DNA from 3 places in the Pelagibius sp. genome. Region 2 is predicted to be linked to each of the others. Evidence: riboswitches for the same ligand, from Rfam matches in the RefSeq annotation. Region 2 holds a riboswitch; each other region holds the start of a gene.
What was found. Region 2 has a riboswitch for thiamine pyrophosphate ahead of thiB (thiamine ABC transporter substrate binding subunit). Riboswitches for the same ligand answer to the same signal wherever they lie in the genome.
Positions count from the first base shown of each region.

Region 1: it holds a riboswitch for thiamine pyrophosphate, as region 2 does, so the genes downstream of both, thiE (thiamine phosphate synthase) here and thiB (thiamine ABC transporter substrate binding subunit) in region 2, are expected to answer to the same signal.
Region 3: it holds a riboswitch for thiamine pyrophosphate, as region 2 does, so the genes downstream of both, thiM (hydroxyethylthiazole kinase) here and thiB (thiamine ABC transporter substrate binding subunit) in region 2, are expected to answer to the same signal.

Region 1 covers NZ_OZ252224.1:801,334-811,111, reverse strand. The annotation lists gene ACP146_RS03965 (GntR family transcriptional regulator) at 1-550, shown strand, start outside; gene ACP146_RS03960 (hypothetical protein) at 557-1,078, opposite strand; gene ACP146_RS03955 (ABC transporter substrate-binding protein) at 1,223-2,173, opposite strand; gene ACP146_RS03950 (ABC transporter permease) at 2,173-2,964, opposite strand; gene ACP146_RS03945 (ABC transporter ATP-binding protein) at 2,961-3,719, opposite strand; gene ACP146_RS03940 (TRAP transporter substrate-binding protein) at 3,730-4,815, opposite strand; gene thiD (bifunctional hydroxymethylpyrimidine kinase/phosphomethylpyrimidine kinase) at 4,802-5,632, opposite strand; gene thiE (thiamine phosphate synthase) at 5,629-6,312, opposite strand; TPP riboswitch at 6,380-6,485, opposite strand; gene ACP146_RS03925 (GNAT family N-acetyltransferase) at 6,503-7,150, opposite strand; gene ACP146_RS03920 (hypothetical protein) at 7,440-8,450, shown strand; gene ACP146_RS03915 (cation:proton antiporter) at 8,469-9,778, opposite strand, start outside.
Region 2 covers NZ_OZ252224.1:2,076,902-2,086,679, reverse strand. The annotation lists gene ACP146_RS09955 (S8 family serine peptidase) at 1-583, shown strand, start outside; gene mtgA (monofunctional biosynthetic peptidoglycan transglycosylase) at 587-1,309, opposite strand; gene ACP146_RS09945 (DUF2336 domain-containing protein) at 1,310-3,622, opposite strand; gene thiQ (thiamine ABC transporter ATP-binding protein) at 3,846-4,568, opposite strand; gene thiP (thiamine/thiamine pyrophosphate ABC transporter permease) at 4,561-6,165, opposite strand; gene thiB (thiamine ABC transporter substrate binding subunit) at 6,191-7,222, opposite strand; TPP riboswitch at 7,277-7,420, opposite strand; gene ACP146_RS09925 (NIPSNAP family protein) at 7,550-7,906, shown strand; gene ACP146_RS09920 (hypothetical protein) at 8,187-8,759, shown strand; gene ACP146_RS09915 (RidA family protein) at 8,782-9,180, opposite strand; gene ACP146_RS09910 (LysR substrate-binding domain-containing protein) at 9,376-9,778, shown strand, end outside.
Region 3 covers NZ_OZ252224.1:4,718,366-4,728,143, forward strand. The annotation lists gene ACP146_RS22030 (2-hydroxyacid dehydrogenase) at 1-131, shown strand, start outside; gene ACP146_RS22035 (MarR family winged helix-turn-helix transcriptional regulator) at 330-689, opposite strand; gene ACP146_RS22040 (leucyl aminopeptidase family protein) at 817-2,214, opposite strand; gene ACP146_RS22045 (glutathione S-transferase family protein) at 2,354-3,001, shown strand; gene ACP146_RS22050 (TAXI family TRAP transporter solute-binding subunit) at 3,009-4,043, opposite strand; gene ACP146_RS22055 (TVP38/TMEM64 family protein) at 4,169-4,852, opposite strand; gene ACP146_RS22060 (dihydrolipoyl dehydrogenase family protein) at 5,096-6,520, opposite strand; gene ACP146_RS22065 (hypothetical protein) at 6,583-7,065, opposite strand; gene tenA (thiaminase II) at 7,343-8,008, opposite strand; gene thiM (hydroxyethylthiazole kinase) at 8,005-8,832, opposite strand; TPP riboswitch at 8,893-8,989, opposite strand; gene ACP146_RS22080 (SLC13 family permease) at 9,169-9,778, shown strand, end outside.

The DNA of each region.
Region 1 (9,778 bases), 1.3 Mb from region 2:
ACGGCTGCAGGTCTCCCGCACCCCGCTGCGCGAAGCCTTGAAGGTTTTGGCCACCGAAGGGCTCGTGGAACTGTTCCCCAACCGCGGTGCCGTGGTCTCCAATCCCGATCCGACGGAGGTACAGGACCTGCTGCAGGTGCTGGGTGTGCTGGAAGCCCTGGGCGGGGAGCTGGCCTGCGCGCGCGCCAACGCCGCAGACCTGGACGAAGTGCAGGCATTGCACTACGAGATGCTGGCGGCCTACGCGCGCAAAGACCGCCTCGCCTACTTCAAGGCCAATCAGCAGATCCACAAGGCCATCGTCGCCATCAGCGGCAATGCCAGCCTGATCGAAACCCACGCCCGCATAAACGCCCGGCTTTACCGGGTACGTTACCGCTCCAACAGCCGCAACACCAAGTGGGACGTGGCGATCGAGGAGCATGAGGCGATCCTTGCCGCCCTGCGGGCGCGCGACGGCGCGGCGCTGTCAAAGATCCTGCGCAGTCACCTGGGCAGCACCTGGGCCAATGTCAGCGAAACTTTCGAAGGCAGCGGCGAGGAAGCCTAAGCCGCTCTAGTTCTGAAACGGCACAGAGGAGTGGTGGACGCTGATACGCAGCCGACCGTCATCGTCCTTTATGTAGCCAAAGGTGTACTCCACCTTTGTCTCCGCATCGGAATCGGTGGGCGTGAAGTAGTAGTTGCCCATCGCAAAAGCCGTCTCGCCGTTCAGAATGATCTGCTGCTCGCCGAAACGCACCTGCCGCCAGGGCTTGATCGCAAAACCGCTGTCTTCCGAAATGTCGCCGCCCACGAAGTAGGACAGCGCCTCGTCGAAAGTCTCGCGGAACTGATCGTCGGAGGCCAGGGTCGGCTTGAAGAGTACGCCGCCTTGTTCATAGGCATAAAGTTCCCTGATGTGCTGCGAAGCGGCAGCCGTGTAATCGCCTTTGTCGAGGTAGGTCTGCCCGATCCCGACAATACCCTCGGCCCAGCTCTGTTGCGCCGCCAGGACCTCTTCTTCGGTGATCGTCGCCGCCTGGGCAGCCGTTGCCGTCATGCCCGTTACCAAGGCCGCGATAACCATCTTCTTCATTGCGTAGTCTCCGCTCATCCCGGGTCGCCGGATACGACCCCTGCGTTCATCAAATGGCCAGCGGCGGCGGCTTTGCAACGCATCCTGAGCAGATGCTTTGATAGGAAATTCCTATGAAAACACCTGAATTATGTCCAACGTGCCTTATTTCGCATTCACATCGATCGCATAGTCCGCAACGGGGCCGGTCGCCGGGATCATGCCGCTTTCCACCATGAAGGCGGCGAAGCGGGCATAGCGGCCCTGGTCCAGTGCTGCAGGCCGCAACGCGAGACGCGGCAGGGTGTCGGTCCAGGCCCGCCGGTTCAGTTCGTCGTCCAACGCCTTGTCGCTGGCGACGAAAAGTGCCCAACCCGACTGCGGGTGATTCATGAGAAAGGTTGTCGCCTCTTCCAGGGCCAGGAGAAACCGCGCCAGCTTTTCCCTGTCGAGGGTATCGGTCTTGGCGACCAGCACCAGTTCGTCGTAAGGCGGCACCCCTTCCTCCTCCGGATAAAAGGCGCGGCCCGGGCGGCCGACGATATCCATCTGGTTCAGCTCGAAGTTACGAAAGGCGCCGATCACCGCATCCACCTGCCCGGCAATAAGCGCCGGCGAGAGGGAGAAGTTAACGTTCACCAGTTCGACCTCCTCCAAGGCAACTCCGGCCCGGCCCAGCATGGTCCGCAGCAGCGTTTCCTCAAAGCCGCCGATGGAAAAACCGATCTTGCGCCCTTTGAGATCGGCCAGAGTTTCGATCGGCCCGTCATCCAGCACGACCAGGCTGTTGAGCGGTGTCGCCACCAGGGTGCCGACCCTGACGAGCGGCAGGCCGGCAGCGACCTGCATGTGAAGCTGCGGCTGATAGGAAACGGCGAGGTCGGCCTTGCCGGCGGCGACCAGCTTGGGCGGATCGTTGGGATCGGCGGGGGCGATCAACTCGACCTCCAGACCGTGACGCTCGAAGAAACCGGCGTCGCGGGCGACGATCAGGGCGGCATGGTCGGGATTGACGAACCAGTCCAGCAACACGGTCATCCGCTCCGCCGCCTCGCCCGTGTCGGCGCGAACGGCGATCAGAAGAAACAGCAAGGCGGCAAGCAGTCGTTGGACCATCAGAGAGACTCCTTTCGAGACGACAGGGAAAAGCCGGCGGCGGAATCCGAATCGCTTTCCGGCTGCCAGGCGGTCAGGCGGCGCAGGACCGCATCGAGCGTGAAGTAAAGAATGAGAGAGAAGGTTGCGAGCAGGGCCAGGGCGGCGAACATCAAGTCGACCTGCAGCCGCGCATTGGCATGAAGCATGAGGTAGCCGAGGCCGCGGCTGGACCCCACCCACTCTCCCACCACCGCACCGATAGGCGCGGTCGCAGCGGCAACCCGCAGACCGGAGGCCAGCGCCGGCAGCGCCGCCGGTATCCGCAGATGAAGCAGGATGGTCCGCCGGCTTGCGCCCATTACCCTTGCCAGGTCGATGAGGCCGGGATCGCAACGGCGCAGACCATCGGCGAAGGCGGCGGCGACTGGGAAGTAGATGATGAGGCCCGCCATCACGACCTTGGAGGCAAGCCCGTAACCGAACCAGAGGGTGAGCAGCGGCGCCAAGGCGAAAACCGGCAGGGCCTGGCTGATCACCAGCAGCGGCATCAGCCAGGCCCGGGCCGGGCGGGAGGCAACGATCAGTAAAGCCGAGGCCATGCCCACCAGCGTGCCGAAAAACAGGCCGAGCAGAATCTCGACGGCGGTGATCCAGCCATGATGCAGAAGCAGCTCGGCCTGCGAGACTATCTGTATGGTGACGGCCAAGGGAGCCGGCAGAATGAAAGGCGGCACGGCGGTGACACGCACAAGCGCTTCCCACGCCAAAAGCAGGCCCAGCGCAACAACGAGAACCCGAGCGCCCTTCATGCGGCTGCCGCAGGCGCGCCGAGAGCCGACAACAAGGCCTCCACCTGCTTGGCAAGGGCAGGATCGTCGAGCGGGCGCGGTGCCCGCCCCACCGGCGGCATGAGCGGGCGAAGCCGCGGCGGCGAGCCGGCCAGAACTTCGATGCGATCCGCCAGGCGCAAAGCCTCCAGGGGGTCATGGGTGACCATCAGCACCGTGCGGCCGTGGAGCAGTTCCACCGCCAGTCCCTGCAGCCGATGCCGGGTCACGGCATCAAGGGCGGAAAACGGCTCATCCATCAGAACAACCGGGCGGTCCTCGAAAAGCGTCCTGGCGAGGGCGACGCGCTGGCGCATCCCGCCGGAGAGCTGCGCCGGTAGTGCGTCTTCGCGGCCGGCGAGGCCGACCCGGGCCAGCACCTCTCTGGCCCGTGCCTGCCCGGCGCGTTCCGCGGACCGTCCGCCCCGCAGGCGCGCACCAAGCAGGACGTTCTGCAGCACCGTGGCCCAGGGCGCCAGAAGATCGCCCTGGCCCATGTAGGCGACCCGCCCGGCGAGCGGCAAGCCGTCGCTGCAAGACAGCGCCCCCTGCGCCTCTTGCGGCGCGCACAAGCCGGCAATCAGGCGCAGCAGGCTCGACTTGCCGACACCGCTTTCGCCCAGCAGGCAGATCCAGCGTCCAGCCGGCAGATCCAGATCGAGGCCTTCGAAAACCGGCCGGCCGTCAAAACGGACGGCGGCCCTGCGCAGGAAAACCGACGGCGCCTCTTGCGTCATGCCGGGCTGATCATCCATCCCGTGCGGCCAGGAAGGCACCCTGCCCAACCCGGCTCCAGTCCCGCGCCCGCTCAAGCGCCGTGCGGTAGGACGGCAGAATCTTGGCCGACATGGGATCGCGCGCGGCGAGATCATCCAGCACAGCCACGGCCTCCTGCCGCGCCCCGGCCATCACGTCAGATGGGAAGGCACGAAGCTGCACGCCCTTTTCCGCCACCAGCCACTTCAGGCGCGCGGCGTTCTGCCAGTCCGCTTCAGCCAGCGCGTAAGCGTTCTCCGCTTCGCAGGCCGCGGTCACAATCGCCTGCAGTTCGGGCGTCAGCGCGTCAAAGGCCGCCTGGTTGATCAGGCATTCACCAGTCCCATTGGGCTCGTGAAAGCCGGGCCAGTAGTAGTAGGGCGCGACCTTGTAGAAGCCGAAAGCGGCGTCACTCCAGGGCCCGAGGAATTCCGCACCGTCGATGAGACCGGACTGCAGGGCGGCAAAGATCTCGCCGGGCGGCACCACCACCGCCGTCGCGCCGAGGCGGCGGTAGACTTCACCGCCAAGGCCGGGGATGCGGAACTTCAGGCCCTGCAGATCGTCCAGGGAAGTGATCTCCCGCGTGAACCAGCCGCCCATCTGCATGCCGCTGTTGCCGCCCATCAGAGGCTTCACGCCAAGAGGGGCATAGAGTTCGTCCCACAGCTCTTGGCCGCCGCCCTGGGTGATCCAGGCGGCATGTTCGCCCGGCGTCAGACCGAACGGCACGGCGGTAAAGAAAGCCGCCGCCGGCATCTTGCCACGCCAGAAGAACGAAGCACTGTGCCCCATCTCCACCGTACCGCCGGAAACCCCGTCGAGAACTTCCAGCGGCGGCAGCAGGTCACCGGCGCCGAAGACCTCGACCCGAAGCGCGCCGCCGCTCATCGTGGTGATGCGCTCGGCCAGTCGTTCAGCGGTCATTCCCGGACCGGGGCTGTTCTTCGGCCAGGAGGTTGCCATGCGCCAGAGCCGGGCCGAACGGGCAACGGCCGGCGCCGCCAGACCGGCCGTACCAAGGGCGGCGAGCCCGCCGGTCAGTACCCGGCGCCGGGCAGGTCTATCGGGTTTCACGTTCCTGCTCCTTTCCCTGCCAGAACGCATGGAAGTGGTGGACCGGCCCATGACCGCTGCCGACCCCCAGTGAGTCGGCGGCGGCCAGGGCACGGTTCAGGTAGTCCTTGGCCTCCGCCACCGCGCCGGGCAGCGGCAGGCCCTTGGCAAGACCGGCTGCAATGGCGGCCGAGAGCGTGCAGCCGGTGCCGTGGCTGTTGGCGGTCGCAATCCGCGGCGCCGAAAAGCGGTGCAGGCGTTCCCCGTCGAACAGCAGGTCGACGCTCTCCGCGTCGGCAAGATGCCCGCCCTTCAGCAGAACCGCCTTTGGCCCCAGGACATGAAGCGCCCGCGCCGCTTCCGCCATGGCGACCTCGTCCGCCGGTACCGGACCGTCGAGCAGGGCCGCCGCTTCCGGCAGATTGGGTGTGATTACCCCGGCCAGGGGCAGCAGGTCGTGGCGCAGGCGCGCCACTGCGGCGGGCGCCAGCAGGGCATCACCGCTCTTGGCCACCATCACCGGATCGACCACCAGCCGGGCGACCGCACGCTGCTGCAGGCCTGCCGCCACGGCCTCGATGGTCGGGGCTTCGCCGAGCATGCCGATCTTCACGGCACCGATGGCAAGATCGTCAAAAACCGCATCGAGCTGCGCTGTCACGAAGTCCGGCGGCGCCGCATGAATGGCCGTCACCGCCCGCGTGTTCTGTGCCGTCAACGCGGTGATCACCGAGGCCCCGTAGACACCGAGTGCCGAGAAGGTCTTCAGGTCCGCCTGAATGCCGGCGCCGCCGCCGGAATCCGAACCGGCGACCGTAAGGGCGATGGGAACGCTCATGCGCTTTCCGCCCGTGCATCCAGCGCCCAATCGACGACATTGCGCAGCTCGCCCGCCGCCACCCTGGGATCGGATGCCGCGGCAATGGCGGAAACCACAGAGATCCCGTCACAGCCCGCCGCAATCACCGCGGCGGCAGTCTCCACCGTAATTCCGGCAATGGCGCAGATCGGCAGGCCGGGTGCGCGCAGCGCAGCCGCCTCGGCAAGATCCGCCAGACCGTCGAGGCCGATCGGCGGATGAGGGTTCTGCTTGCTGGCGGTGTCAAAGACCCCGCCGATGGAGACATAGTCCAACAGCCCCGGCTCCATCGCCGCGATCTCTTCGGCGTTCTGCACGGTAAGGCCGAGTATCCGGTCCGGCCCCAGGAGCTTGCGGGCATCGGCGGGGGCCATGTCCTGCTGGCCGATGTGAACGCCCTCGGCCCCGGCCGCCAAAGCGACATCGACCCGGTCGTTGACGATCAGCGGCACACCGAAGGGGGCCAGAGCCAGCTTCAGCTTTCTTGCCTCTGCAATAAGCGTCGCCGTATCGCCGGTCTTGTCGCGCAGCTGCAGGGCCGTCACCCCGCCGCGCGCCGCCGCCTCCGCCACCTCGACAAAGGAGCGGTCGCCGGCATGATCCGGCCCGATCACGAAGTAAACCCGCAGATCGGGCTTCAGTTTCTCGCTGCTGTTCACGCCGTCATAGCCTTCCTCGTCTCCGCTGTCTTGCTGCGGCGAAGGTTGGGAAGCTTTTGGCGCTTGTCGCGGAAGGCTTCTCAAATCCCTACGCCGGTACAAACCGGATCAGGTTCCGCGGGTTAGCGGTGCGACCGCCTCTCAGCCCCTTTCGGGCACCCCGTTGAGATGTCTGAAAAGAATGGGCGCTTTAGGCCCAGGCTGTCAAGTCGCGCCCCTCGACATCGGCAAGCGAACGCGTCACCAGCAGCACCTCGGTGCTGTAGGGGTAACAGGGATGGGCGAAGATAGGGCGGCGGTCGACCACCTCGTAACCGTGACGCTGATAGAACCGAAAGGCGCGTTCGTTCTCCGCGAAGACCTGAAGGCTCAGGCTGTCGCAGCCCGCCGCCCGCGCCCGCTCTTGCGCGATGCTCAGGAGCGCGCCGCCGAGCCCATGCCCCCGGAACTGAGGAAAAACCGCCAGGGCGTTGATGTAGAAGCTGCCGGGAACCTGGTACTCAAGCTCCAGCAGGGGCCGCAGCAGGGCCGGCAGTTCCGCCAACGCCGCCAGGTCTCCGGCGCTGGGTGTCGGCAGGCGATATCCCAGGAGCATCCCGGCGACGGCATCGCCGCGCTCGGCGAGGACCGCGTTGCGATAGGAGAAATTGGCATTGTCGCGGGCCGCCCGCGCGGCGCCGACTTCCAGAGGGTCCTGGCCGGGTTCGGCTTCCTGAGACCAGAAAAACCAGGCAATGCCTTCACCGGCAATCTCAATGAGCTGGGCAACGGCGCGCGCATCGGTTTTGCGGGCGTCGCGAAAGCGGGGCAAAGCGGGGGTCAGGTCAGCGGGTTTCACGTCAGAATCCGATCAGCATCAAATGGTTAGAGCAGATCCACGTTGGATGGAATCGCGAGAACAATCCATCCAGCCCGGATCTATTATAGGCATCTACGCGGTTCGATGCGGATGGGCTGCAGATGGTGTCAGGGTTTTAGGTTTCAGCGGAGTTTCAGCTGAGTTTTGGCGGCGAAACAGCAAAATCCGTTGAACCGGAGCCCATCTGGGCGCGACAAAAGAGAGACTCCGGCTCTGCTTGGCCACAACCGTCCCCTCTGTCTGAGCCCCTGCTGTCTGGGCACCCCTGATGTCTGAGCCCCTACTGTCCGAGAACGCCATGTCCGATCTGATCAAAAACCTCTCCCCCATCCTGGTTCTTCTAATCGCGCTTCTGGGATCGATCCAGGCGGTGGCCGAGCCGGCCAACCCAGCCCCCGGCTTCACGATTCCCCAGTTGATCAAAACGCTGGAGAAACACTTTCCCGTAATCCGCAGCGGCGAAGGCTCTCTGCAGTCGAGCGACAATCTGCAAAGCGACCTGCTGCCCTCCACCAACCCGAACACTGCGCTGGAAACGCTGGGCCCGCCGGAAGCGCTACGCAGCTTCGTCTTTTCCTACGATCCAAGCGAGGAGCGGAAACTCCGCAATAACCGGCACTGGGCCGGGAAAATTATCCGCAACGCCCTGCCGGAATGGCGCGAGGGTAAACGATGGACGCATCGCGCCACAAAGCAGGTTGAAAAGACCCCCGACGGGCCCGAGGTCAGTGAAATCGCCGAAGGTTACCGGATCGCCGTCAACAACGCCGAAGGCCGGGTGACGATCACTGTGCGCCCCGCTGCCTTCACAGACACCGACCCGGAAAGCCTCGGCGTCAGCCTGTCGCAACTTCTGACCGGATTACAGGATGCCTTCCCGCAGCGCGACGAAGGTATGGGCAGCCTCTATGGCGGCGACAACGGCTGGATCAGCGACCGCTTCTTCTCCGACAACGCGCACGCGGAACTGGAAACCCTGGGACCGGTCGACGGCCTGGTCGGCCTGCGCTACCTCTATGCCCTGCGCGAGGACGACCACCCCGAGGCGACGGCGGACAACCGCCGCTATGCCCTCACCCTGGTGCGCAACGTCTTTCCCGACTGGGCGGGGGCCGATGCCTGGATGAACGCCACCATCGACAAGGTTGCCATGGAGGCGGACGACGGCGCCGAGCATATGACGATCGACCACGGCACCCTTCGCCTGAGCTTGCGCTACTTCGTCGGCGCGACCGCGTCCATCGAGATCCTGATCCATCCAAAGGACAGCTATATCTGATTGGCGTTCTTTGCCCCGTCAGCCACCCTCGGCGTCGCGGTTCTTCTTGGCGTCCTGAAGCGTCACCACCTCGGCGCCCGGCGGGCCCGGCCTGTCTTCTGAATCGTCTTCAGGTTTGTCTTCCGGCCCGTCCGAGTCCGTTTCCTCGCGTTCCGCCTGCCGTCCTTCGTTCACGGCGCGGCGGGCGGCGGCGACCTCGGCCAACTGCTCGCGCCATTCCGGCAGCATGATGCTGATCTCGTCGAAGGCGGCGCGCGGCAGGAACAACAGATGCGAGTAGCTGATGGAGCGGGCATCGGCGGAGCGCCGGCGCTGATCCAGCAGCGCCATCTCACCGAAGAAATCGCCGCGCCCGAGCCGGTGCTGCTCTTCGTCGATGCGGATTTCCACCGCACCGGAGGCGATGAAGTACATGCCGTCGCCCGGATCGCCGCGGCGGAAGACATGGGCGTCGTCGGCAATGACGCGGGTCTGCAGCTTGCGCGCCACCTCGGCCAGTTCCGCCGCCGGCATCGCGGCGAAAACCGGAAAGGCATAGAGCAGCTCCGGCGTCGTCGCCTTGATGTCGACCCGGGCCCGGCGCCGGCTGCTGGCATGTACGCTGCCGGCCTCGGTCCTGAGGTCGCGGGCCAGATCCTCGCTGATGATCCCGGCCCCCCGCAGTTGTTCGATCTGCTCGATCTCCTCGCGATAGGCAAAGCGTTCGAGCACCTCGTGATCGAGCTCCCTTGCGTAGTTGGGGTACTGCAGGCGCAGGGCGGCCAGGTGCCGTTCGACCTCCGCAAGGCGCAGGTTGACGATCTCCCCCAGTACCTCGGTCAGGCGGTCGCCGAGCAGGCCGGCAAGGCGGAACTCCAGGAAGTAGATGAGCTCCAGAATGATGATGCGGTTGATCAGCAGGAACTGGAAGCGCTGGCCGAGATAGAGCGCCAGCGGGCGGGCAATACCGAGGCGGAAATGCAGCCAGGCGATGAAGCGGAACCAGCGGCTCTGGCGGAAGGGGCGCCGCGCCGCACGGAGGTAGCCGAGGCGACCGTCGGCGCGCACCGCGTCGATCATCGACTCCACCGACAGCAGGTAGCGGTCGACCAGGGAGGAGCGCAGGCCGCCGCTCCAGCCCTGTTGCAGCAACAGTGATTTTTCCTGATTGGCCAGCGCGATGAGACCGACCGTCAGACGGTCGCGGTCGGAGATGGCGGCGGCGAAGGAATCGTCCTCGGCGACCCGCGACAGGCGCTCGTTGTAAGGCCGTATCGCCCGGCTCACCAGTTCGTCGTCAAGCTCGTAACGCCCGGCGAAGCTGCGCAGGCTGCTGCCGACGCTGGACA
Region 2 (9,778 bases):
GATCCCCTCCGCCCGCCTTTACGCGGCGGCGATTTTTGGTTTGCGCGAGAACAATCGCGTGGTCGGCACCACCGACGCCATAGCCCGCGCCGTCGACTGGCTGGGCCAGGAAGGCGTGCGTATCGTCAATCTCAGCCTTTCGGGCTCCGGCAACCAGGTGATGCGCCTCACCGTGGAGCGCGCCCGGGATAGTGGGATGATCCTGGTCGCCGCCGCCGGCAATGAAGGGCCAAACGCGGCGCCGGTTTTCCCGGCGGGCTACGAATCCGTGCTGGCCGTCACCGCCGTTGATGCCGCCCTTCAGCCCTATAGCCTGGCCAACCGCGGCGACTACATCGATCTCGCTGCGCCGGGCGTAGACGTCTGGTCGGCACGCAGTGGAAAGGGCGGACGCTACAGCAGCGGCACTTCCTTCGCCGCCCCCTTCGTAGCGGCGTCGGCTGCGGTGGTGCTGGCGTTGGAACCCGACATTGCTCCGCAGGCCCTGCAAAGCCGCCTGGCGGAACAGGCGCGCGATCTGGGCACACCCGGGCGCGACAGCACTTTCGGCTGGGGGTTGCTGCAGCCGGCCGCCGGTTGTTAAGTCCTATTCCGTAACGCAGTCGAGCATCGGGCCGAGCTGCCGGATACGCTTACGGATCGTGGCGGCGCGGCTGGTCACATGGTTGCCGGGTTTTCCGGCACTCCAGTTCAACGGATTCGGCAGCACCGCGGCAAGCTGGGAGGCCTGACGCAGGCTGAGCTTGTCAGCGCTGACGCCGAAGTGGGCCTGCGCGGCCGCCTCGGCGCCATAGACCCCCGGCCCCCACTCCGCAATGTTGAGATAGACCTCCATGATCCGCTGCTTCGGCCAGAGCAGTTCAAGAGTGGCCGTGAGCGGTACTTCCAACACCTTGCGGACCACGCTTCGCTTGGGCCAGAGAAAGAGATTCTTGGCCGTCTGCATGGAGATCGTGCTGCCCCCGCCTGCCCGCTTACCGTCCGCATAGGATCTGACGGCCACCTCCAGGGACCCCCAGTCGAAACCCCTGTGTTCGCAAAACAGGTTGTCCTCGGCGGCAACCGCGGCGCGGCGCAGGTTGGGACTGATTTCGGGCCAGCGAACCCAGTCCTTTTCCAGCCCTTTTCCCTCCATGACCCGGATCACCATCAGCGGCGTGATCGGCGGCGGCAGGAAACGGTAGGCCAGAGTCAAAACCAGCGGCAGGCAGACGATGATGGCAAGCCCCCACAGCAGCCAGCGCCGCGCCCTTTGGATCAGCCGCCGGGTCACCGGTCTTTGCCCGGCCTTTTTCTTGCTGCGTACCATTCAGTCGGCATGCGAAGAGGTTGGTAGCGGACCGGCGCCCCAGTTGCGCTGCCACTTTAGCAAAGCCTTACGGGCCGTTGACGGCGCCGTGCGGTCGTACAAAGCCAGGATCTCTGCAACGCGGTTCGGATCGTTGTCTGCATCGCCGCCGCGCAGGTGATCGGTCAGCAGAAAGATGGCACCGAACAGCAGCTTGTCGACCTCGACGGCGCGGCAAACGATGGCAAGGTCTTCCCCGCGACCGCCGTAAACGATGCGCTGCAACTGGGGACTGCGCAAATCGGTTAACTCGCTGAACAGCAATTCGAAGAGCGGCAAGTTGCCTTTGCGCAACGCCTTGACGATGGGGTGACCGGCTGCCGACTTCTCGTCGCCGAGGACCGCAGCGTTATCGGCGCTTGCGACCTCACGCACGTCCGCCGCCGAGATCTCCGTGTGGGCGATGCCGTTGACCGTTTCTTGCTGGGTTGCTGCCGCGTCGTTGCGGCAGGCCGTCTCGGATTCAACATCCGCCGTTTCGTCCAAGGGTCGCGTTTCTTCAAGAGGCGGCACATCGATCACGTCAGGAGGAGGATTGTTCAGGGCGCTGCGTCCCGGCGGCGGCGGGAGGCGCGCTGGCGCTGGCGCGATGCGCGCCGGGTCCGACGGCGGCTGGTAAACGGCAACCGGACGCTCCCGGCGCCGGGCCCAGAGCAGCAGCGTCAGCACGAACATCACGGCGATCGCCGCCATCATGTAGAGCTGCCGCTCTTCAATCCGCGAAACGGCCGGAACGATTGTAGACTCCGATGCCGTTTCCAACCTGCTGCGTGCCTCGGCCAATTGTTCCTGCAGGGCGCCGGCTTCTCCGTCGCGGGCGTTCAAGGCCGCACCCAGTTCGTCGACCTGGGCCTGGAGGGCCGCAACCTGCTCCTGCGCTTCGTCCAGTTCACCGACTTGGGACTTGAGGGCTTCGACCTGCCGCTCGGCCTCATTCAACACGCGGACACGCTCTTGAAGTGCGCTGACCTCCCGCTCCACCGGCTCAAGCGCGTTGATCCTTGCATTCGCCAACGCCAGTTCCCGCTCTGCGGCATTGAGAGCCCGGTCACGCTTGGCAAGTTCCAGCGCCGGGTCGGGTTGGCGCATCGCCGTTTTCAGACGCTCGGCGAAAGCCCGGAACTCCGCCGTGCCGGAGGCGCCATATCCGGCCGCGCCAAACTCCGGCCTCAGCAACAGTGCCTGGACCGGAAAACTGGCCGCAACGTCGTTCTGCAGGGCCTGACGTGCCGCCCGGGTCTCGACCCTCCGGACAAGGCTGGAAAGGCTCGGCCCGGTTTCGTCAAGATAGGGCAGAGCCTCGGCCGGCTGCGGGTCCGGCAGGCCGGCGGGCCGCTGCCCCGCCCGGGGACTGAGGATCGAGGTCTGGCGGGCCTCGACAATCTCCTCCGCCGCCCGTTCGACCGTGCCGTCGGGAAGGGTCCTCTGCAACCGCGTCAGCCGCAGGGTCGGATCGAGCATCAGCCAGCCCCGGGTAACGGCAAATCCGTCGACGAGCGCCACGTAGTTCGACCAATCGTCGCGCAGGGTCTCGGCCGGCCCGGCACCAAAACGCGTGGCAAAGTCGCGCCGCAGACCGCGCACCTCCGTAAAGGCGCGCATCTGCCGCCGCGCCCAGTCATGGCGCAGCCCGGGGTCGCCCTCGGCGATGCGGCGCATCGAAAGACTGAGATAGCGGTCTTTCAGAAAGAAGTAGCGCGCCAGTTCAGCCCGGCTCGCGCCCTCTTCGGTAATCGGACCCAGGGTGCCGGCGCGCCGCACATGCTCGTCGAACCAAGGCCAATTCCGGGCATCGTTGACCTGAGAAAGCGCCTGAATCAGAACCGGCAAGAGGACATCGCTGTTCTGTGCCTCGGGACGGCCCTGCCGGCGCTGCGCGCGCACCAGGCTCGGCAGCCAGCGCCCGTCCAGCCGATCATCGATCTCGATGTCACCCCCTTGGGAAATCCGAAGCGATCCCTCCGGCAGGTCGACGATACCCAGACGGCCGCTGCCGAGCAGATCGGTCAACTGGCCCGCCATGGCGGCATAGGAGGACTGGAGGTCAGTCCACCGCGACGCGGCGAAGCCGTTGCTGTCGCGCCCGGCGATCTCGCCGTAAAATGCCGCGAGTTGCCGGAGTTCGTCTATCGCCCCTCGCAGATCATCGGCGCTCAGAATGCCGGAACCGGCGCCATCCTGGGTGGCAGCGTTTTGGGCGGCGGCGTTTTGGGCGGTGAGGCCGGCAGGCGCGGCAAAGATCAACAGGCAGACCAAGGCAAAGCCCCGCAGCAAGCGAATGCTTCGCGCGGACGTTGCGTCAACGGCCCTTAGATTGCAGTCTGTCTGCGCCGACCCCATTGCACCTTGCTAAGCCATCCTCTGACGGCGATTTGTCGCTCATTGCTGTGTTCAACCCGGTCGGCGCCGGTACTCCCGACGGGGCGGGCCGCCACGTTCGTGGCAAATTAGAGTATTTCCGGCGCATCCGGTAGTACCGGGGTGGCGGGAATGCGGATTAGCCCTCGCCCACCTGCCGCGGCGCGTTGCCCAGGAAGGCGCGCAGTGCCGCCGGCTCACCGGCGCTCAGCACAGCCTGTGTTTCCCCCTGGGCAACGACACGCCCCTCATAAAGAAAAGCGGTCCGCGCCGCTATGTGCTGGGCATCCTGCGGATTGTGGCTGACGATAACGACAGTCAGGCCGCGCTCCCGGCGCAATTGGTCCACCAAATCCAGCATGCCCCCACGCAGCCCCGGGTCGAGCGCCGAGAAAGGTTCGTCGAGCAGCAGCAGGGGTTTTTGCCGCACCAGACTGCGGGCCAGGGCGACCCTCTGACGCTGCCCGCCGGAGAGCTGTGCCGGCAGACGCCCGCCCATGCCGGCCAGTTCGACGCGATGCAGCGCCTCCTCCACGGCCGCACGCTCGGCCGGCCCCAGATGCAGACCGGGATCGAGGCCCAACCCGACGTTCTCGGTCACCGTCAGATGGGCGAAAAGATTGTGTTCCTGAAACAGGCTGGTGACCGGGCGCTCGGCCGGGCTGAGGTTTGTCACGTCGCGGCCCTCGATTTCCACCCGCCCGCTGCTGGGCGTCTCGAAGCCGGCGATCAGGCTCAGCAAGGTCGACTTCCCGGCGCCGCTGGGCCCCAGCAAAGCCAGGCACTCGCCTCTGGCGACCTTGAGATCGAAGACCATGGTCATGTCTTCGTAGTGGAAAGTCAGGCCCGCGACCTCAAGCATGGCGTACCCGCCTGCGGAAACGCATCCGCCCCAGGCCGTATTCGATGGAAAGGAAAAGCAGCAGGCAGAGCAACGAAAGAACCGCTGCGATCACCGCCGCTTCAGCCATGCGAAAACCGCCCATCGCCTGATAGAGCAACAGCGGCAAGGTGGCAAAATCCTGGCTGCCGAAGAGCGCGATGACCCCGAGGTCTCCCAGCGACAGGGTCGCCGCCACCGCCAGCGCCAGGGCGATGGGGCGGCGCAGACTCGGCCATTCGATCAGCCGCAGACGGTTCCAGCCGGCAAGGCCAAGACTCTGGCAAAGACGGTCGTGCTTCTGCGCCTCGGCCATCATCGGCCCGCCGAGAAAGCGCACCACAAAGGGCAGCGCCATCAGCGCATTCACGAGGATCACCAGCGGCATGGCGAGCGCAAAGACATCGGTGACGTGCCGCAGCATGACGAAGAGCCCGGTGGCCAATACGAAGGGCGGCACAACAAGGATCAGCGAGGCCGAGAGCTCCAGCCGATTGGCCGCCGCCGGGCGCAACAGGCGGTGACGCAGGCTGCGGCTGCTGATCAGCAAGGCAGCCCCCAATAGCAAAGCCAGGACCGCCGAGGCCATGGCGATGGTCAGCGACTGGCCGAGCGCACGCCAGAGGGCCGGATCAGTGAGTACGCTTGCCGCCTTGGCATTGAAGCCCGCCAGAACCACCGCAGCCAGCGGCAGGAGCACGAAGACCATGGCGCCGCCGATCATCGCGCTGTCCGCCAGCCGACCCGGCCAGCCGGCGCGGTCCGGCCGTGGATAAGCGCGCCCTTCGGTCAGCGAGAGGTTACCGGGCAGCGAGAGGTGCAACACCGCCAGAACAATGCCGCCGCAGCAGACAAGCTGCACCAACGCCAGGGTCACCGCGCGCCCGAGGTCGAAGTCGAAGCGCAGGGCCTGATAGACCGCGACCTCGAGGGTCGTCGCCTTGGGACCGCCGCCCAGAGTCAGCACCACGGCGAAGGAGGTAAAGCAAAGCATGAAGACGAGACCGGCCACACCGGGCAGAACCGTGCGCATGGCAGGCCACTCGATCAATCGGAAGAGATCCCGCGACCGCAGACCGTATTGGCTGGCGACGCGCCAGCTTTCCGGCGGCACCGTATCCAGGGCCTGGAGCAGTATCCGGGCGACAAAGGGCATGTTGAGAAAGCAGTGGCCGATCAGGATGCCACCCAAGCCGTAGAGGTAATGAACGCCGGAAAAGCCAAAGGCTTCCAGGGCCTCGTTGACCCAGCCCCGGCGGCCATGCACGGCGACGATGCCGAAGATGGCGACGATGACCGGCACCACCAAGGAGAGGCTGAAAATGCGGAGCAGCAAACCACGGCCCGGAAAGCGGCGCCTTGACAGGGCCCTGGCGAGGGGGATTGCAAAGGCCACCGACAACAGGGTGGAAAGCGCCGCCTGCCAGAGTGTGAACCAGACCACGCGCCAGAGATAGGGCTGTCCCAGGTTGTCGGCCAGCGCCAGTCCGCCGGCGGTCAGCCCCAGGGCCAGCAGCGCTCCGCCGACGAGGAGCCCAACAACGCTGAGCGAGAGACTCGCTGGAAGCCACCAGGGCATGGTCGCGATCAGCCGGTGTCGGCCGCTACCGACTGACGGCCTGTAGCCATTCCTCTATCCAGGCCTTGCGGTTTTCAGCCACTTCCTGCGAAGGGATCAGCAGGGGGCGCGACGGGTAGTCCAGCTTGCCGTATTCGCGCGGCAGGCCCTCAGGCAGATTGATCACCGGATACATCCATTGCCCGGTCGGAATTGCCGATTGAAAGGCCGGGCTGACCATGAAGGCGAGAAACTGCCGGGCCAGTTCCGGCTCCGGCGCCGACTTCGGGATGCCGGCGATCTCGACCTGCATGTAGTGGCCTTCCTCGAAAGCAGCGGCCTGATAGCGTGCGGAGTCCTCGGCAATCATGTGATAGGCCGGCGAGGTGGTGTAGCTCAGCACCAGCGGCGCCTCACCCTCCAGGAACAGGCCGTAGGCCTCGCTCCAGCCCTTGGTGGTGGTCACCGTTTTGCGCGCCAGCTTGGCCCAGGCCTCGGGCGCCTTGTCGCCATAAACGGCGCGGACCCAGAGCATCAGGCCAAGCCCGGGCGTCGAGGTGCGCGGGTCCTGCACGATGATCTTCAGATCGTCCGGCGCCTCCACCAGTTCCTTCAGGCTCTGCGGAGGTGCGGTCAGGCTCTCGGTATCGTAGACGAAGGAAAAATAGCCGTAATCGAAGGGCAGAAAAGTCTCATCGTGCCAGGCGACCGGCAGCACAAAACCCTCCGCCGCCAAGCCGTGCTCGGCGAAAAGTCCGGTCTCTTTGGCCTCGGCCATCAGGTTGAGATCGAGCCCCAGGACGACATCGGCCTTGCTCGACGCCCCTTCCAGGCGCAGTCGGCTGAGCACGCCCACCGAAGAGTCGACGGCCACGAAATCCAGTAGGCAATTGCAGTCGGCTTCGAAAGCTTCCTTGATTTGGGGGCCAGGACCCCAGTCGGAGGTGAAGGAGTCGTAGGTGTAGACGGTCAGGCGCTTCTTTGCCTCGGCCGCCTCAAGAACGTCGGGGGCGCCGGAAAGGCCGGCCGTTATGACGGCGGCAAGGCCGAGGGCCGCCAGGAAACTGGGAATTCGCATAACATCGCTCCATAGCGCTATGGGGCGGCTGGCTTTGAGGTGGGTCTTTTCCGAAGAGGCCTTCCGCTCAAATCCCTCCGCCGGCATTACCCGGGTCAGGTTCATCGGGTTGACCGGGCGGCAGCACCGCCCCGATCTCTCAGCCCAGAGTCATCAGACCACTGTGGTCAGACCGCTTGGGCACCCCGTTGAGACAGCGCCAGACTAGGCCCCGCCCCCGGCCTTGGCAAGGCCCCGGAAAGGACGGAGAAGAGCCGGAGGAAGGGCCAAGGTCCCGCGGGCACACTTCGATATCAGGCGAATCTTGGAGCAGACGATCCGTGCTTTATGGCAGCGACAAGCAACCCGGAGCACCGTGCCATGATCACCTGTTTCATCCGCTACGAAATCGACCCCTTCAAGAAGGAGCTCTTCGAGATCTACGCGCGCAATTGGGGCCAAGCGATACCGCGCTGCGGCGCTGACCTCATCGGCTACTACGCGCCGCACGAGGGTTCGGCGACCACCGCCTACGGTCTCTACAACGTTGCCAGCCTGGCGGACTACGAAGCCTACCGCGCCCGTCTGGCCGCCGACCCCTTGGGGCGAGAAAACTATCGCTTTGCCCGAGAGGAACGCTTTATCCGCCACGAGGACCGGATGTTTCTGCGCATCGCCTCCGCTCCCCATGCGGATTCCGTCTAGCCGAGCGGTAAGGATCTTGTATCCGGCGGCATGGGAGACCAGGGCGGAAGTCGCCCTGAATCAGCGGCCAAAGCTAGGCAAAGCCTTCCATGGCGGCAATTAGTGCCGCCTATTTTCAACTTACTGACCTCGGCGCTCACACCTCTTGCAGGCTCAATCTAAGGGTTTCAAAGGGAGTCAAAGCGCCTAAAAAATTGATGTTTCTTGGCATTCTTCTTGCTGAAGTTGCAGCGGTGACTCTTCGCGGATCACCGGGGGATCCCGATGAACGGAGGATCAGATGACAACGATACAAAGTGGCATTCCTCTCGCCGAGGCACGCGAGATCAAACCGCAGCTTCATCGGCTTAATGACCTGAAGGAGACCGACCCCGAACGCTGGGAGATGATGCAGCGTGCCCTGCAGACGCGCCCAGAGGAGCTTTCGGCAACCGAGAGGGCCGCACAGATCGCAAAGCAGCGCGCTGTCCCGGTGCATACCGTGTATCGGGTCAACGGCGAGGTCGTCGCGTTGCACCAAACCAATGGCTGGTCGACAACCAAAAACGCCGACAGTAGTGCCCGAATCGTCCCCGGACAGGGCGATGCCGATAAGGTCGGCCGAGAGCTCGGCCTGACCGGCGATGCGCTGAACGACTTCGTCGCCACGCACATGACCGCCAATCTCAAGAAGAAATACGGCGCGGCCCTGACGGTCGAGACCTACCCCAACGCAGCCACCGCGCCAAGCGTCGGCGAGGTGCAGGACGAAATGTTCGGTATCACAAGTCATCGCGACACGGTGCCCGGACGGATGTCCCGCGTTGCGATGGACACCGAAAGCTGGGCAGCGCTGCTGGACCGGTACCGCTAGGCCGACCGACCGTTTCGCCGATCTAGCGGCCCGCCGTAACCTCGATCTCTACCAGATACTCGGGGCGGGCCAGGGCGGCGATGACCAGGGTCGTCACCGCCGGGGCCTCATTGCCGCCCCAGCGGGCCTGGCGGATCTTCGTCAGCGCCGGCAGGTTTCCCGCCTTCGTCAGATAGTAGACCACACGGACCATATCGTTCATCGAGAGATCGACGGTGCTGAGGAGCGTCTCCACGCTGGCCATGGCCTCATGGCATTGGTCTTCGAAAGACTCATGCGTGACCCCTTGCGGGTCGACACCGATCTGACCGGAAATGAAGAACAGCTTCTGCGGCGCCTCAAGGGCCACGGCATGGGTGTAGATCCCTTTGAAGTCGTTCCCCACCGGGCGGATCGAAGGGGGGTTGTGACGTTGTGGCATGACTTATCCTTCCTATAGACGGAGCCTTCGGGGGCCTCCCGGTCTACCGTCTTTGATGTGATTTCAGGCTGAAGGGCTTTCCGGCTTGGCGCACCCCTCGCGCAAGATTTATCGATAAAAAATAATATCTTGCGGGGTAGCGCAAACGATATAAGCTCACGCCTTCTGTGAGTTTAAGTAACAGAAAGACAGGCGATGAGGCTTCCCTCGCTACGGGCGATCCAGGCCTTCGACGCGGTGGCAAGGCACAGCAGTTTCAGCCGCGCCGCCGACGCCCTGGCCGTGACCCACGGCGCGGTCAGCCGTCAGATCCGGGGCTTGGAGGAACAGCTCGGCAGCACCCTCTTCCACCGGACGGCAAGGGGTGCCGGGCTCACCGACGACGGCCGAGTGCTGTTCCGCGCCAGCCGCGAAGCTTTTGCCGCGCTGGAAAACGGCGTCGCCGAGCTGGAAAGGCGCAAGACCGACCAAACGGTAACCCTCTCCCTCACCACCTCCCTGGCGATGAAGTGGCTGCTGCCCAGGCTGCCGGACTTCAGGGCGCGCCATCCGGAGATCGCCATCCTGCTGGACACCAACGACGCCCCGGTCGACTTCA
Region 3 (9,778 bases), 2.6 Mb from region 2:
TCTTCATGACCCCCCACATCGCCAGCATGACAATCCCCGAGACCGCCTGCCAGGCCGTGGTCGCCAACATCCACCGCCTGGAGGCCGGCGAACCGCTGCGCCACGTCGTCGACATGACGCGGGGGTACTAGAGGACCGGGGCTTTGTTGACCCTCGTCATGCTCGGGCTTGTCCCGAGCATCCATCGATCTGCCGTATCGAGAACCAAGATCACAGGAGTTCCGCCGGCCAGAGCGGGGGCGCAGTCCATCAGACAAAAGCGCTGCACAATGGACCCTCGGGACAAGCCCGAGGGTGACGGCTTAGAGATGTAAAGCCGCTACAGCGTCCTAACCGTCGTTCAACTTGCGGGCGGTCTCGGCAGCAAGATCGGCGAACTCGCGCAGGAATACCGAGCCTTTCACCGTGCGCTGCACAAGGATCGAGCGGCGGTCCGCTTCATCCGGCTTGCGGCGCAGAAAATCCAGCCCCTCGAGACGGTCCAGGGCACGGGTCACCGCCGGCTTGGACATGTTGAGGGTCGCCGCCAGGCCACGCACGGTGTGGGGTGGCGGCGCCTGGTAGATATGCAGGCAGAGCGCGAATTGGCGCGCCGTCAGATCCGGCAGTTCGCGGTTCAGCGAGGCGACCATGACGCTGTGCCAGAGAGCAAGCGCCTGTCCCGGCTTGAGCGGCGGCATGGCGGCCATGGGCAGCGCCCCGTTCCCTTACAGAGTCTCGTTACAGGTGCGAAACGAATTCTGCCGGAGCCCGGGAAGCGGCGCAAGGCCGGCCACGGATTTGTCCCAACACCCGATTTGCACCAGCGCTTCTTTTCTAGCGCCGGCTGCCGGATCCGCGCCGGATCAGTTCGGTGATGGCGCTGTAGACGGCGCGGAAGCCCATGACGTCGCCGCCCTCAGGACGGCCGGGACGGCTCGTCAGGTTCCAGGCCATGACGTCGAAGTGGGCCCAGCGGGTGGCCGGGCTGACGAACTGTTCCAGGAAGAGCGCCGCGACAATGGCCCCGCCGTAGGGATTGTTGGAAATGTTGTTGAGGTCGGCGACCTTGCTCTCCAGTCCCTGGCGATAGGGCTGATGCAGCGGCATACGCCAGACGGGGTCGTTCTCGGCGGCGGACTGGCGCAGCACTGCACCGGCCAGCTTGTCGTCGTTGCAGAAAAACGCCGGCAGATCGGTGCCCAGAGCCACCCGCGCCGCGCCGGTCAGGGTGGCAAAATCGATCAGCAGGTCCGGTGCCTCGCTGTCGGCCTCGGCGAGGGCGTCGCAGAGGATGAGACGCCCCTCGGCGTCGGTATTGCCGACCTCCACCGTCAGGCCCTTGCGGGTCTGCAGGACATCGAGCGGACGAAAGGCGTTGCCGGACACGGCGTTTTCCACCGCCGGCACCAGAACGCGCAGCCTGACCGGCAGCTTCTGCGCCATGATCAGAGAGGCCAGACCCAGCACATAGGCGGCACCGCCCATGTCCTTCTTCATCATCTTCATGCCCGAGGCCGGCTTCAGGTCCAGGCCGCCGGAATCGAAACAGACCCCCTTGCCGACAAGAGTGACCTTGGGGCCGCGCGCGCCCCAGCGCAGGTCGATGAGCCGCGGCTCGTCGTCGCTGGCACGGCCGACCGCATGGACCGCGGGATAGTTCTTGCGCAGCAGGGCATCGCCGACGATGACGCTGCATTTGGCGCGGTGACGCTTGGCCAGAACCTTGGCGGCATCGGCCAGCGCCGCCGGCCCGAGATCGTTGGCCGGGGTGTTGATGAGATCGCGTGCCAGGAAAATCGCCTCGGCCATATGGGCCACCAGGTTTTCATCCGCCCCCTTGGGCCAGACAAGCCGCGCGTAGTCCCGGCCATTGTCCTTGTAGCGGGTGAAGGCATAGGTGCCGAGCCACCAGCCGAGCGCCGCCCGGGTCGCCGCCGGCGCGCGCAGCGAGGAAGCCAAGCGATAGCTGCCCGGCGGCAAGCTGACGGGCAGGGCGGCGTAGGACCAGATCGGTTCCTCGGCATCGACAATCAGCAGCACCTCGGCCAGCGCCCCCGCATCATCCGGCAACAAGCAGAAGTTGCCGGGGGCGGCCTTGAAGCCGCTCTGGTCGATCCACTTGCGCCATACGGCATCCTGTTGCTTCAGCCAGGCATCGAAGGTGTCGCGGGTCTGTACGGTAATCGGCTTCGCGCCGGCGGCGTCGGAAACCAGGAATGTTTTTTCAGCCAAGAGAAAGAGCTCCGGAAGACTCTAGAGATCAGCACGCTCGGAAAGACGCGGCTTTGAGGACAAGGGGCCACGAACAGCTTGCGCGGCCGGCGCATCTTTGCGCTAAATCCCCGCTCTGTCGAGCCGGAGCTGTGCCCGAATGTCCACATACAAGCTGATCCTTGGCAACAAGACCTATTCCTCCTGGTCGCTGCGCGGCTGGTTGATCGTCAAGCTGGCGGGCATAGCCTTTGATGAAGAAATCATCTTTCTGCGCAAGCCGGATACGCGGGAAAAGATCCTGCGCCACAGCCCGGCGGGCAAGGTGCCGGCCCTGATCGAGGACGGCCGCGTCATCTGGGACAGCCTGGCCATCGGCGAGTATCTGGCGGAGTCCTTCCCCGATCGCGGGCTCTGGCCCGGTGATCCGGCGGCGCGCGCCAGGGCGCGCGCGGTGACCGCCGAAATGCATTCGGGATTTCCGGCGCTGCGCCAGGCCCTGCCCATGGATCTGAACAACCATTATCCCGGCCATATCCTCGCCGCCGAGGTGCGGGCGGACGTCACCCGTATTGAGGAGATCTGGGAAACCTGCCGCCGCGACTTCGGCAGCGGCGGGGCCTTCCTCTTCGGCGAGCCGGGGATCGCCGATGCCTTCTTCGCGCCGGTGGTCACCCGCTTCGCCACCTATGACGTGGCGCTCGGCCAGACCGCGGCCGACTACTGCCGCACGGTGACCGACTGGCCACTGATGCGGCAATGGCGCGAGGAGGCCGCCGAAGAGACCGGGGTTATCGTCTTTTCCTGAGCGCGCCCTATTCCAGTACACCGGCTTCGCGGTAATAGCGCTCGGCGCCGGGGTGCAGCGGCACGCCCAGCCCCTCCAAGGCATTCTCCAAGACGATCTGCGCACCCTTGGGATGCCCCTTGTCGAGGAGTTGCCGGGTGCTTGGATGCCAGAGCGAGCGGGTAATCTCGTAGACGATTTCCTCGGGAACGCTCTCGGCGACCAGCCACTGGGCGCCGACGGAGACCGTCTCGCGTTCGCCGATCCCCGGATAGGTCCCGCTCGCCAGCACCTGTCTGGCAAAGAAGGGGGAGCCGGCCAGCAGACCCTCGGTCGCGCCGCCGTCGATGGGCACCAGATCGATCAGGGCCTCCTCGGCCAGTTCCTGAACCGCGGCGGCGGGCGTGCCGGCGGTGAAGAAGAAGCCGTCGATTTCCGCTTCGCGCAGGGCATCGGCGGCGGAACCGGAGGCGAGCGCCACGCCCTCGACATCCGCTTCGGTCAGGCCGAAAGCCTGCAGCACCAGCAGCGCGTTGAGCCGGGTGCCGGAGCCCTTCCGGTCCAGGGAGATACGCTTGCCCTTGACGTCGGCCACCGTCTTGATGCCGGCATCGAAACGCACCACCAGATGAATCGTCTCTGGATAGAGATTCGCGATGGCCCTGAGATTGGCGATGGCGCCTTCCTGTTTGAAGATTTCCTGGCCGTTGAAGGCCCAGAAGGCGACATCCGATTGGCTGAAGCCGGATTCCAGGCTGCCGTCGCGCATCTGGCGCACGTTATCGACCGAGCCCCGGGTCGACTGGGCGACCGCCACCAGGCCCGGAACCCCGCAACTGCCGCCGCGCTCGCAGCTTCGGCTGCCCGGTGGAGAGGAGATGGCGCTGGCAATGATCCCGCCGACCGGGAAATAGGTTCCCGCCGTCGAACCGGTGCCCACCCGGAAGAACCGGATATCCTGGGCGGCGACGGCAGCCACCGTGCCGGCGAGCAACAGCCCTGCGAGAACGGAAAAACGAAAGACCCGAAGCCCCTTCAAGGGACCCAAAATGCGGCGAAGCATGAGCGCCTCTTCATCGAGGCCGGGCATGCCGCCCGGCAATTGCACCGCCTCAGGATATCAAGCCGGCGGGAAGGGCGCCAGGGGGCCACCCTCGCGGCCGCACCTGAATGCCCCGCCGGCCCGGCTCACCCCTGGCGGCGCCGGGCCTTGATGCGCTTGTAAACGACCGGCATCAGCGACAGCAGCGAAAGGCCCACCAGGCCGGCAACAACCTGCGGCGTCAGCACAGAACCGACGGTGAATTCGCCGCCCTGGTCGAAGACCGAACCGAGCCCGGCGCCGGCCAGAATAAAGACAAGGGTTCCCGGAATGATCCCGACGAAGGTGCCGAGCATATAGGTGCGCAGCGGCACGCCCAGGAAAGCGGGAACCAGGTTGACGACGAAAAAGGGGAACAGAGGGATCAAGCGCAGCACCAGCAGATAGCTGAGGGCGTTCTCCTTGAAGCCCGCCTCCATGCGCTGCAAAAACGGGCCGGCGCGGTCGCGCAGGGCGGACCCCAGGGCCGTGCGGGCGATCAGGAAAACGACCGTGGCTCCAAGGGTTGCGGCGAAGAGCACATAGATCGCGCCGAAGAGGGTGCCGAACAGGAAGCCGCCGGCGACGGTCAGAACGACACCGCCGGGCAGCGACAAGGCGGTTGAAGCCGTATAGATCGCGATAAAGGCCAAAGCGGCGAGAACGGTGTGATCGGCGACGATGCCATTCAGAAAGGCGCGGTGTTCGCGCAGGCTGTCGATGGAAAGGTGCTCGTGCAGACCCAGGGAAAAGGTTGCGCCGATCGCAGCCACCAGGACCGCCAGGGGCACAAGGCGTTTTACTACGGAGCTTTTGCGCTTCCCGCCCGACCCCTGCGCTGCGGAGGGAGTCGAGGTTACAGGGCTCGATCCAACAGAGCTGGGGCCAACAGAGCTGGGGCCAACAGAGGTCTGGACATGGTCGGTCATGATAAACTCCGGGCTTGCCGCGGGGGCGCCGTCGCCCCGGCAGTGGGATTGAGTGTCCTTGGTAAAATCGCTCGTCCGGCCGCCGCGCGGCCTCTGCCTGCGGCGTTAGAAGCGCTGCAGAAAGCGGACGATCTTGCGGGTTCGTTCGCTGAACAGGCTTGGGGTGTAGTAGCTGCCCGCCGCCCGCTTGTTCACTTCACCCAGGGTCGGATAGGGCGCGATGATGTTCGCCATGGCGCCGATCTTCAGGCCCTGGCTGATCGCCAAGACCCAGGGCTGGAGAAGCTCGCCAGCATGAAGGCCAGCGATGGAGGCGCCGAGGATCTTGCCCCGCGCACCGACCACCACCTTCACCAGGCCGTCGGTCGCCCGCTCGGCCTGCGCCCGGTCGTTCTCCTCAAAAGACCACTTCAGCGCGCGGACTTTATCGCCGAACTTCTCGCGCGCCTCGGCTTCGGTCATCCCGACATGGGCGATCTCCGGATCGGTATAGGTGACCCAGGGCACGGCTTTGTAGTCGACCTTGGCCGGCAGTTTGAAAAGCGCATTGCGGATCACGATGCCCGCGTGATAGCCGGCCATGTGGGTGAACTGGAAACCGCCGGCAACGTCGCCGATGGCGAAGATCTTCTTATTGCTGCTGCGCAGTCTTTCATCGACCTCGATCCCTTTGGGGGAATAGGTCACGCCGGCCGCTTCCAGGTTCAGGCCGTTGACGTTGGCACGGCGTCCGGCGGCCACCAGCAGATGAGAGCCGGCGATGCGTTGCGGTTTGCCATCGACCTCGATCTCAACGGCGATACCGTTGCCGTCCTGGCTGATCTGCTTGATGGCGATCCCCTCGTGGATTTCGACACCGTCCTCTACCAGCCGCTTGCGGGCGAAGGCGGTGACGTCGGGATCATCCTTGCCGAGAACGGTAAACATCTCCAACAGCGACACCCGCGCACCCAGACGGCGCTGCGCCTGAGCCAGTTCGGCGCCGATCGGGCCGCCGCCGATCACGATCAGATGCTCCGGCCGCTCGGCCAGATCAAAGACCGTCTCGTTGGTCATGAAGGGAACCTGGTCGAGGCCGGGGATCGGCGGCACCGCGGCGGAAGAACCGGTTGCGATGACGAAGCGCTTGGCCTTGACCCGGGTATCGCCGGCAACGATCTCGTCCGGCCCGGTGAAGCTGCCGGCGGCCTGGATAACCGTAACACCCAGATCCTCGAAGCGTTCGACCGAATCGTGCGGGGCGATGGCCGCGATCACACCGCGGACGTGATCACGCACGCCGAGGAAATCGACCTCGGGCTCGTGTCCGTTGACACCGAACTTGCCGGCGTTGCGAACCGTGTCGGCGGCATGGCCGGCGGCGATCAGCGCCTTGGACGGCACGCAACCATAGTTCAGGCAGTCGCCGCCCATCTTGCCCTTTTCGATCAGCACCACCTTGGCGCCCATTTGCGATGCGCCGGCTGCGACCGAGAGGCCGCCTGAGCCGCCGCCTATTACGCAGATATCCGCTTGGATGGTCTTGGCCATCTTGTTGTTCCTTGTTCTGGGGAAGGCCCGGGTCTTCTTGTCACCGGGCACGATCCCGAAGCTCAACCTTCAACGACGATCTTGTAATCCGGTGTCGGGTTCAGCGGGCAGCTGTAGATGTACTCGCCGGCTTCCAAGGTCACTTCGTAGTCCTTGGTCGTCCCCGTGCTGAGGCCGCCGCCGGAAACCGAGGTCTTGCTCAGCTTGTGCAGGGGATTGCGCCAGTCGTAGTCGTGCTCGCGCACCCAAAATCCGAGATCGTAGGGCACGTTCTTGTTGGTGACCCGGAAGATGTACTTGCCGGGCTTCAGGTTCAGCACCTTGGCGGAAGCCAGACGCTCGGCACCTGACTCGGCATTGATCGTGTCGCAGTCGGCCTTGCTGTTGGATGTGTAGCCGTGGTCGCCGCCGGCCTCGATCTCGACAAACTGGCAGGCGGTCTGGGTCAGCTCGATGACCTGGGCTTCTTCAGCCGAGACAGAGGCGACACCGAGAGCAAAGGCCCCGGCGGCGAGGGAAGCAGTGGTCAGCAGAACCTTTTTCATGATGCTTTCTCCGTATCGCTGTCGCGGGGTTGCCGAACGTCTCGATGGTCCCCCGACCTGATCTGGGCGCCTGGGTAAAACCCGTCTTCGGCGACCGCTTGGAGGTCAAATGGGGAGGCTAAATCCCGCCGAAAGGCCTCTCACAGGGTTGTGACTCTCCGTTACAGCCGCCTGGCCGCCCTCAACCCCGGACTTTCAGCACTATTGGGGGCCATAGGCGGCGGTTTATCAAGGAATCATGCCATGACATGGCCTTAAAGACCCTTAAACCGCTTTTCTAGACCGGCCAGGATTCGCGGCGATAGGCGCTGTCCCAGAACATCCATTCATAGCGCGACGACTGGACGAAGGCGGTCATCATCCGATCGCAGGTGACGGGACCGGCCGCGGCCGCGGCCCGGTCGCAGAGATCGATCACCGCTTTCGTCGCCTCTCCGAAAGCGGGATCGGAGTAGGTCGAAATCCAATCCGCGTAGGGATTGCCGGGCTGGGCCGCCGCGCTGATCTGGCAGCCGATCTCCCAATAAATCCAGAAACAGGGCAGGATCGCCGCCGCCAGAACCTCGAAGGAATCCTTCTGGGCGGCGGCAAGCAGGAAGTTTGTATATGCGAAGCAACTCGGCGAAGGTTCGGTCTGCATCGCCGCTTCGGGGCCGACGCCAAAGCGGGCCAGGACACCGGCATGCAAGGCCTGTTCGACCTCGATTGCCCCCTGGGCGGAGCGGGTGAAGATCGCCGCGGCCTCGGCATCCGGCGCCCTGGCCGCCGCCAGTGACAGCGCCCTTGCATAGCCTGCGAGGTAGAGCGAGTCCTGCAGAATGTAAAAGCGAAAACGCTCCGCCGAGAGGCTGCCTTCGGCCAGCTCGCGGTTGAACGGCAGCGCCGCAATCTTGCCGTAGAGGGGCGCAATGGTCTGCCAGGCGTCCTGCGAGAAGCTGTTCATGTCTTTACCTCCGCCGCCTTTTCCGACGGCACATCGGCCCACCGCGCTGCACGGCAGAGGTCGGCGGGCTGCAGGCTGTAAAGCGCATCCAGCAGGAGACTTGCCAGGCTGCCGGGGCCACGGGCCGCGGCCGCTGCCTGCTCGCCGGCGAGCCCCATCAGGGTGACCGCCGCTGCGGCTGCAGCAAAGGCGTCGTCCGCCACCGCTAGAAAGCCGGCGATCAGGGCCGTGGTGCTGCAGCCGAGCCCGGTGACCCGCGTCATCAAAGGGTCGCCGTTGGCGACGGCAAGAAGCCGGCCCTGACCGGCGATGTAATCCTGGGCACCGGTCATCGCCACCACGCAGCCCTGCGCCTGCGCCAAGGCAAGCGCGGCCCCGCCATCCTGCCCTGCGGATTCCGGCGCATCGACACCCGGAGCGGCCGCCGCTTCTCCGGCCAGGAAGGCAATCTCCGCAGCATTGCCGCGCACCACGGCAGGCGCTTCGCCGAGGAGCGCCGCAACAGCGCGGCGCCGCAGCCGCGATGCACCGACCCCGACGGGATCGAGCACCCAGGGGATACCCTCATCCCGCGCCACCGCCACGGCCTTCAACGCGGCATCGATGCGCGCCGGGCTCGGGGTGCCGTGGTTGACGACCAAGGCATCGGCACGCCGGACGACCTCTTCGACTTCGGCGCCATCGCGCGCCATCATCGGCGACGCCCCACAGGCCAAAAGGACATTGGCCATGACGGCCGGTGTCACGTCATTGGTGATACAGTGTACAAGCGGCCTTTTTTCGCGGAGTTCCGCAAACAGAGGCGCGACGCGATCAATCTGCACTCTTGGCTCCCTTCCTTTATCAGGGAGGCCGAGACCGCAAATGAGAGGCTGTATGCTTTGGTCATCTCGGTGACAACTCCCTTCGCTGGCATGACCCAGATCAGGTTCGATGGGACTCTCTCAGCCCGCGACAAAGCGGGCACCCCAGTTCACTAATCCCAAGAGCTTAGCCATCGCCCCGGCCGAAGGAAACCACAATCTGCAGGGCCGCAGACCAGGGGCGCGCGGCTTTGCGCTGGCGGCGTTCTGATCGGAATGTCACAATCTCTTGGGGCTTCAGCCTCTTGGGGCTTCAGCAAACCGCATCCTTTTCCAGACAGAATTGCAAAGGCACCAATGACCGAACAGCAGATGTTGATCTTCGCCATTCTGGCAGGCCTCTTCGGTCTGCTGGTTTGGGGTCGCTGGCGCTATGACGTCGTCGCCTTCGCCTGTCTGATGGCGACGGTCGTGACCGGCCTGGTACCGGCGGGCCAGGCCTTCAGCGGCTTCGGCCATCCCGCGACGATCACCGTGGCGGCGGTGCTGGTCCTCAGCCGTGTTCTCTCCGGCTCCGGCGCCATTGATCTGCTCACGCGCCTTATCCGCCCGGCATCCGGGTCGACCAGCAGCCACGTCGGCGTTCTCGCCGGTCTCGGCGCGGCGATGTCGACGATGATGAACAACGTCGGGGCCCTGGGTATTCTGCTGCCCATGGCCCTGCAGTCGGCACGCAAGGTCGCCCGCTCGCCGGCGAAACTGCTGATGCCGCTTTCCTTCGGATCGATTCTCGGCGGTCTCGTCACCCTGATCGGCACACCCCCGAACATCATCGTCGCCTCCTATCGCGGCGAACTGAGCGGCGAGCCCTTCGCCATGTTCGATTATGCGCCGGTCGGCCTGGTGGTCGCCTTCGCCGGCCTTGTCTTCATAGCCCTCATCGGCTGGCGCCTCGTCCCGCTGCGCG